Regions from separate parts of the Limosilactobacillus mucosae genome, predicted to be linked through region 2. Evidence: predicted binding sites of a transcription regulator. Region 2 holds the regulator's gene; each other region holds the start of a gene.

Region 1 (2,272 bases), 410 kb from region 2:
TTTACAGTCATACTGCAATTTCCTCCTTTAGGAAAATAATTCAATGTTCTTGTTTAGTTTAACATACATTTTTATCCAAAATTGACATTTTTAAGGAAAAAATTCGGAATTTTGGCTGTTAGCTAAACAATCGCACTAACCTACGTTTTTTATAATACTCAAAACCGACTAACTTGTCCATGGAAATGTGTTCAGTTTTAGATAAACCAGCTTCATCCAATTTTTTTGTAAAAATATTCATTTTTTGCTTGCATTTTATCGTCACTGGGGATATTATAATAAACGTTCGTGTTAATTCAGCGAGCTTAAAATTATTTCGCGCCCTTAGTGTAATGGATCGCACGTGAGATTCCGGTTCTCGAGATCCGGGTTCGACTCCCGGGGGGCGCACTTAAATATAAAAAAGCACTGATCAATCTGATCAGTGCTTTTTTATTACCACGAAGTCAAAACTACATCACAACATATTAAAAGACCTCATCCATAATCCTGGATGAGGTCTTCTTAAACGGAAAAGCAAATTACTTTTCTTCAGCTGGCTTTTGCTTAGCCCACTTGCGAATTGCTTCGATTTTCTTTTCCTTCTTAGCCCGCGTGTAACGGTCTGCGACTGGGCGACGGCCTTGTACGCCGTATGGATGTGCTTTACGCATTGCAATATGCCTCCTTTATATCTAACGTAAATAATCAACATTCCAATTATAAAGGTCAGGTTATTAAAAATCAACAACTATTATTGCAACCAACTGATCAGCAATAAATTTAAAAAAATTTTTGGACGGTCGAATTGAATTTTGGACATCTTGCTCACTTTTTATCTTTTTCAACACAAAGGCTATTCAGCATCAAATTTGGAAACGGTAGCACTATTTTCACAAATGAAAATTGATAAACGTTTTCCGTCAATTTGAACTATACCAATTTGATTATTAAAACACTAAATCGCCTTAAACTGGCACTTGTCAATAATACCAATTTGGTGTATAGTCTTAGACATCACAGAGGTTAACAATTAATTCATTCACAATTTCAACTAAACGGGGAGATGAGACTTATGTTTAAAAAGAACATGCACGAACTAAACGAACTTAAAAAAATGATCGAAAACGATGATCGCGCAATGCTGGATGCCGAAATCGCCAACCAAGAACTGAGCATGATCTCAGCTGACTTAAAATAATTCTACCTATTTTATCAACCAGTATTAAGGCACTGCTGCTAACGATATCAGCATCGTTAGCAGCAGTGTTTTTTTCTGACAAAACATTTGACCTTTTCTGACCTATCGAGTATAGTATTCACATAAGTTAGCAATCGATGCTGACTACTGCTAATTAAGAGGGAGGCCAAAGCATGAACCTAGTTCCAACGGTCATTGAACAGTCATCGCGTGGCGAACGCGCTTATGACATCTACTCACGTCTGTTGAAGGACCGCATCATTATGCTGTCCGGTCCAATTGAAGACGACATGGCAAACTCAATCGTTGCGCAACTGTTATTCTTAGATGCGCAAGATTCTACCAAAGATATTTACCTTTACATTAACTCACCTGGTGGCGTCGTAACCTCAGGGATGGCCATCTACGATACGATGAACTTCATCAAGGCTGATGTCCAGACGATCGTAATCGGCATGGCCGCATCAATGGCCAGCGTGCTGGTATCATCCGGTGCCAAGGGCAAGCGTTTCGGTTTGCCACACTCAACGGTTATGATTCACCAGCCTTCTGGCGGCGCACAAGGTCAGCAAACTGAAATTCAGATTGCGGCCGAAGAAATCTTGAAGACGCGCAAGATGATCAATGGTATTCTGGCTGAAAATTCTGGCCAGCCAATTGAGCAAATCGAACGTGATACGGAACGCGATCACTACTTAACGGCCCAAGAAGCCGTTGATTATGGTCTGCTTGACGGAATCATGGAAAACAGCGCCAAACTAAAGTAATTGTTTGACCTAAATAGCTAAAAAAACCACGACTGCCATCCAGTCGTGGTTTTTTAGTTGCTCTTAGCCTGTCGCAGTTCTTCGGCATAAGCATTTAGCTTGCGCAGCCGATGATTAACCCCTGATTTTGAGATCGGGCCGCCTGGTACCAAAACGCCAAGCTCCTTTAAGCTGACCTCTTGATGTGCGAGCCTGGTTTCAGCAATTGCCCGCAGTTTTTCTGGCAAGCTGTCCAAACCGACCATTGAATCGATCAAACGAATATTTTCAATCTGACGATTAGAGGCATTGGCTACCTTATCCATATTGGCATTTTCACAGTTAA
Region 2 (2,272 bases):
GGTCCTTGAGCGCCTTTTCCAAGTGGTCGTGAACCATTTGAATGCCCTTCTTGAACTCTTGGGCCTGCTTGTCATCCAGTTGAGTTGCCAAGGCCCGCTTCAAGTTGTCCAAAACAGGCAGGATGTCTTTAGCCAGTCCTTGACCATCGTATTTGATCAATTGCGCGCGTTCTTTTTTAAAGTGGTTGTTCATATTCTGAATTTCCGCTTGCGCCCGCAGATACTGGTCGTCTTTTTCATCCAGCTGCTTTTTCAGATCGGCAATCTGCTGCTTGAGTGCGGCAGTTGGATCTCCCTTGGCAGCTGACTTGGCATCCTTGGCTTCTTCGGCATTCTTAGCCGCTTGGTCAGCCGCAGTCTGTTCAGCTGCTTGAGCCGCCTTTTCTTCCTTGGCAGCTGCTGATTTCTTTTCAGCCATCGAACCCCTCCTATAAATCGTAATAATTGTGATAGTAGTCGAGCAGTCGTTTAGCCAGCTCGCGTCTGAACGCGTCAACCAGGCCAATCGTCCGCGAATAAGGCATCCGCGTTGGCCCCAGCACAGCGATAATGCCCTTGCCGTATTGGTTGACGTCGTAGGTAGCGGTGATCAGACTGTAGTCGTTGAGCACCTGGTTGTCGGCAATCTCACTGCCAATCTTGACGTTGACCCCATCATTTGGTGAATCGGCGTCAATGATGCTTGACAGATTATCGCTTTGATCGAGCAGTCCATACAATGCCCGCAGCGCCTGTGGATTCTGCCGATCAGAATAGCCGAGAATGTTGAGCCGACCGCCAACGAAGTATTTTTCGCGAGCTGCCTGCCCCAATACGCTGTCAAAGATCTGCAGAAAGCCGTCGGGACTGTGCAGATACTGACTAACCTTTAATGGTATATCAGTCTGCAGATGCTTGACAACCGTGACCAGCGGCAAGCCTACCAGCTGGTCATTAATCAAGCGTACCACGGCCTCCAAAGCCTGCGTATCCAGATTCTTAGGCAGGGTGAACGATTGACTCTCCACCTCGCCACTGTCCGTAACCAGAATGGCAATAACTTTTTGATTACCCAACGGCACCAAGCGAAAACCGCTCAAGTGCACGTCTTTTTGTTCTGGCTTCAACGTAAACGCCGTGTAAGACGTCAGCGCTGAAAGAATATCAGCTGAATGCGAAACGATCTCATCAATTTTGTGAAAATCGGCACCCAATGAATTTTGGATTACCATCAGATCACTGTCGGTAACGGCTGCCGGATCAAGCAGATGGTCAACGTAATAGCGATAGCCTTGCTTGGAAGGAACGCGACCAGAACTGGAATGCTCTTTTTTCACGAAACCTTCTCGCTCCAGCACTGCCATTTCGTTGCGGATCGTGGCTGAGCTGACCTTAATTGGGAGCTTGTCAGCCAAGACCTTGCTGCCGACCGGTTGACCAGTCGCCGTATATTGACGTACAATCGCTTGCAGGATTTGCTTTTGACGCTGTGTTAGCATTGGCATCACTTCCTTTTAGCACTCTAACTGCCTAAGTGCTAAACACAATTTATAATATACCAACCCCACCGATAAAAGTCAACAATAGTCAAACTTTTTTTCGATAAAAATGTCAAGATTAGTCAAAAGCCGCTGCCTCTTGATTATCAAGGCAGCGTCCCCCAAGCAAAGGAGTCACTTATGAACGAAGAAAATCGCTATGTCCAGCCCCAAAACGCCAAAGAAGCCATGGAGCTGATTCAAAAACTGTTCAACCAGTACCGCAACGCGCCATTGACCGCGGAACTGCTTCAGTATCACAATAATTTGATCATGCGGCTGCAGACCGACATCAAGCAGGCAGCCGAAGCAGAAGGCCAGACCGCGCTTTTAAAGGACCTGCATGAAATGACCGAACTGATGCGCCGCTGGACGACGATTCGGCTCAGCGGGCGTCCGTTTGCCGGTAAGATGCGTCATTTCCGCTTTGCGCCAGCCAACGGACAGAAATTTAAGCGCCAGGTGCACAAAATTGGTGGCAGCAGTGCATACCGCGCCAGTCGTCATTAATTAAATCATTGACAAGGGCTTGAGCTACGAGCTGCCAAGCATGAAGCAGGCAAGCAGTTCCATTAATTGGCAAATCCATCATCAAGACTTACTCGGGACCGACTTTAACTTTCAATGGAATTTGAAATCACTTTAACCAAAACATCCAATCAAAAATCCCCGTTTCAAAATGAAATGGGGATTTTCAGCTATCTTAGTCTAAATTTATCAGTCGCGTTCCTTTTCTCGTAGCGAACGCGGCATTT
Region 3 (2,272 bases), 440 kb from region 2:
AGCAAAGGCAAAATGTCTTGAATGTTGCCAATCTTCTTGTCAGTGATCAGAATGTATGGATTGTCCAGATCAGATTCCATCTTGTCCGTGTCGGTTACCATGTATTGAGACATATAGCCGCGGTCAAAGCTCATCCCTTCAACCACGTCAACCGTCGTGTCAACGCCACGGCTGTCTTCAATCGTGATTACGCCATCATTGCCGACCTTTTCCATGGCATCGGCAATCAGTTCACCAACTTCAGGGTTAGCAGCAGAGATGGAGGCAATTTGTGCAATGTCGTCCTTGCTTTGCACTTCATGACTCATCTTGTGCAGTTCTTCAACGGCAGCCTTGGTAGCCTTGTCGATACCGCGACGAATGCCAACTGGGTTAGCACCGGCAGCAACGTTCTTCATCCCGGCGTTAACGATGGCTTGCGTCAAAACGGTTGCCGTCGTCGTACCGTCACCGGCGTTGTCATTGGTCTTGGAAGCAACTTCAGAAACAAGCTTGGCACCCATGTTCTCAAAGTGATCTTCCAATTCAATGTTCTTGGCGATCGTAACCCCATCGTTAGTAATCGTAGGTGCGCCATAGCTTTGTTCCAAAACAACGTTGCGACCCTTAGGACCGATCGTCGTCTTAACCGTATTGGCCAGCTTGTCTACCCCACGCAGCATTGCCTTGCGTGCATCTTCAGAAAACTTAATTTCTTTTGCCATTTTAGATTTTCACCTCATTAATATTGATCGAATGCGAAAACAAGTCTACTTAGTCAACGATGGCAACCAGGTCTTTTTCACGAACGACCAGGTACTTTTCACCATTGTATTCGACTTCATTGCCTGCGTACTTGTCAAACAGGACGCGGTCGCCTTCCTTAACGGCTGGAGCAACTTTTTGACCATTGTCCAGGTAACGGCCTTCGCCAACTGCTACAACCGTACCCGTCGTTGGCTTATCCTTGGCATTGTTAGCCAGGACAATTCCGCCAACCGTCTTTTCTTCAGCTTGTTCCGCTTTAAGAACAACGCGATCTCCTAATGGTTTTAACACGTTAATCCCTCCATCAATCATCATTAATAATTCAGATATTTTTTAGCACTCTTATCACCCAAGTGCTAATTACATGATCTACTATATCATGATCTTGCTAAAATGCAACAATTATTTTGACCAATTTTGACTATTATTTTATAGAAAACGCTTTAGTTACCATTCTAACGGCATTTTAACTTTTTTGACTTTTTATCAAAAAACGCATGACGATTGCTCGCCATGCGTTGAGTTATTTTTGACTGTCTTTAGTATTGTTATTTTCAATAAAGTAGATCAGCGTCTGCAGTTCATTGGTCAGGTCAATATTTTGTACCTGAACGTCTTTTGGCACTGACAGACGAACCGGTGTAAAGTTCAAGATACCATGAACCCCTGCTTCGACCAACTCATCAGTAACGGCCTGCGATTTTTCGCCAGGTACCGTTAAAATAACGACATCAATCTGCTGTTCTTGCAGCTGCTTTTTCATCTCGCCAACCGGGTAGACAGGAATCCCACTCTTAACGGTATTGGCTAAGGCTGGTTTAGGATCAAAAGCTGCACTGATCCGCAGATTCGTGCTTTGGTGGAAATTATAGTTCATCAAGGCGCTGCCCAGACTGCCGACCCCGACCAAAGCCACACTGGTCAGCTTATCTTGATTCAAGATCCCCTTGAAAAAGTTCAAAAGCTTTTCCACATCATAGCCATAGCCGCGCTTGCCCAATTCGCCAAAATAGGAAAAGTCGCGTCGAATCGTTGCCGAATCAACTTTAACCGCCTCTGATAATTCAGTCGATGAGACGCGTCGTTTATTGGCGTTAAGCAAAACGTTCAGATACCGATAGTAGACCGGCAACCGCTTAGCCGTGGCACGGGGAATTTTACGCGTTGCCATTAATAGATTCCTCCAATTCAGATTCTAGTTTGTGAAAATTATTCCTTAATCATTTTAACAACTCCGCTAAAGTTTGTGAACTATTTTCCAAGAAAAGAATCGTTTTTATTTAAACATGTTTTCTATTATGCTACAGGCTTCACTGCATGTCCATTAATGATTTGTGAAATTTAGGCCATCCGCTGATCATGAATGTGCTGGTAATGACGATCATTTTTTAAACGTTAATTCAAAATTTAACATTATTGATCGGTCCTATCCTCAAGCTCGCGACCTAGTCTGATCTTGTGCTACAATCTTAACTGACTATCTACTTTAAAAAATGAGGTTAAATTATGCTGCTACTGCAAACCA

Evidence for each region. The regulator HrcA, encoded in region 2, represses chaperone genes, less so after heat shock. The targets are predictions, from matches to a motif close to TTAGCACTCNNNNNNNNNGAGTGCTAA.
Region 1: clpP (ATP-dependent Clp endopeptidase proteolytic subunit ClpP) is a predicted target of HrcA. The motif match lies at 1,308-1,334, and genes of this name have one in related genera.
Region 3: groES (co-chaperone GroES) is a predicted target of HrcA. The motif match lies at 1,081-1,107, and genes of this name have one in related genera.

The regions. Positions count from the first base shown of each region.
Region 1 is NZ_CP058954.1:361,788-364,059, reverse strand. It holds gene gap (type I glyceraldehyde-3-phosphate dehydrogenase) at 1-11, opposite strand, end outside; tRNA gene H0G69_RS01645 (tRNA-Arg) at 319-390, shown strand; gene H0G69_RS11040 (hypothetical protein) at 522-653, opposite strand; gene H0G69_RS11035 (hypothetical protein) at 1,055-1,180, shown strand; gene clpP (ATP-dependent Clp endopeptidase proteolytic subunit ClpP) at 1,354-1,947, shown strand; gene whiA (DNA-binding protein WhiA) at 2,001-2,272, opposite strand, start outside.
Region 2 is NZ_CP058954.1:767,863-770,134, reverse strand. It holds gene grpE (nucleotide exchange factor GrpE) at 1-418, opposite strand, end outside; gene hrcA (heat-inducible transcriptional repressor HrcA) at 429-1,478, opposite strand; gene H0G69_RS03720 (hypothetical protein) at 1,659-2,027, shown strand; gene H0G69_RS11050 (sugar O-acetyltransferase) at 2,235-2,272, opposite strand, start outside.
Region 3 is NZ_CP058954.1:322,891-325,162, reverse strand. It holds gene groL (chaperonin GroEL) at 1-704, opposite strand, end outside; gene groES (co-chaperone GroES) at 754-1,038, opposite strand; gene H0G69_RS01460 (redox-sensing transcriptional repressor Rex) at 1,271-1,918, opposite strand; gene H0G69_RS01455 (ABC-F family ATP-binding cassette domain-containing protein) at 2,254-2,272, shown strand, end outside.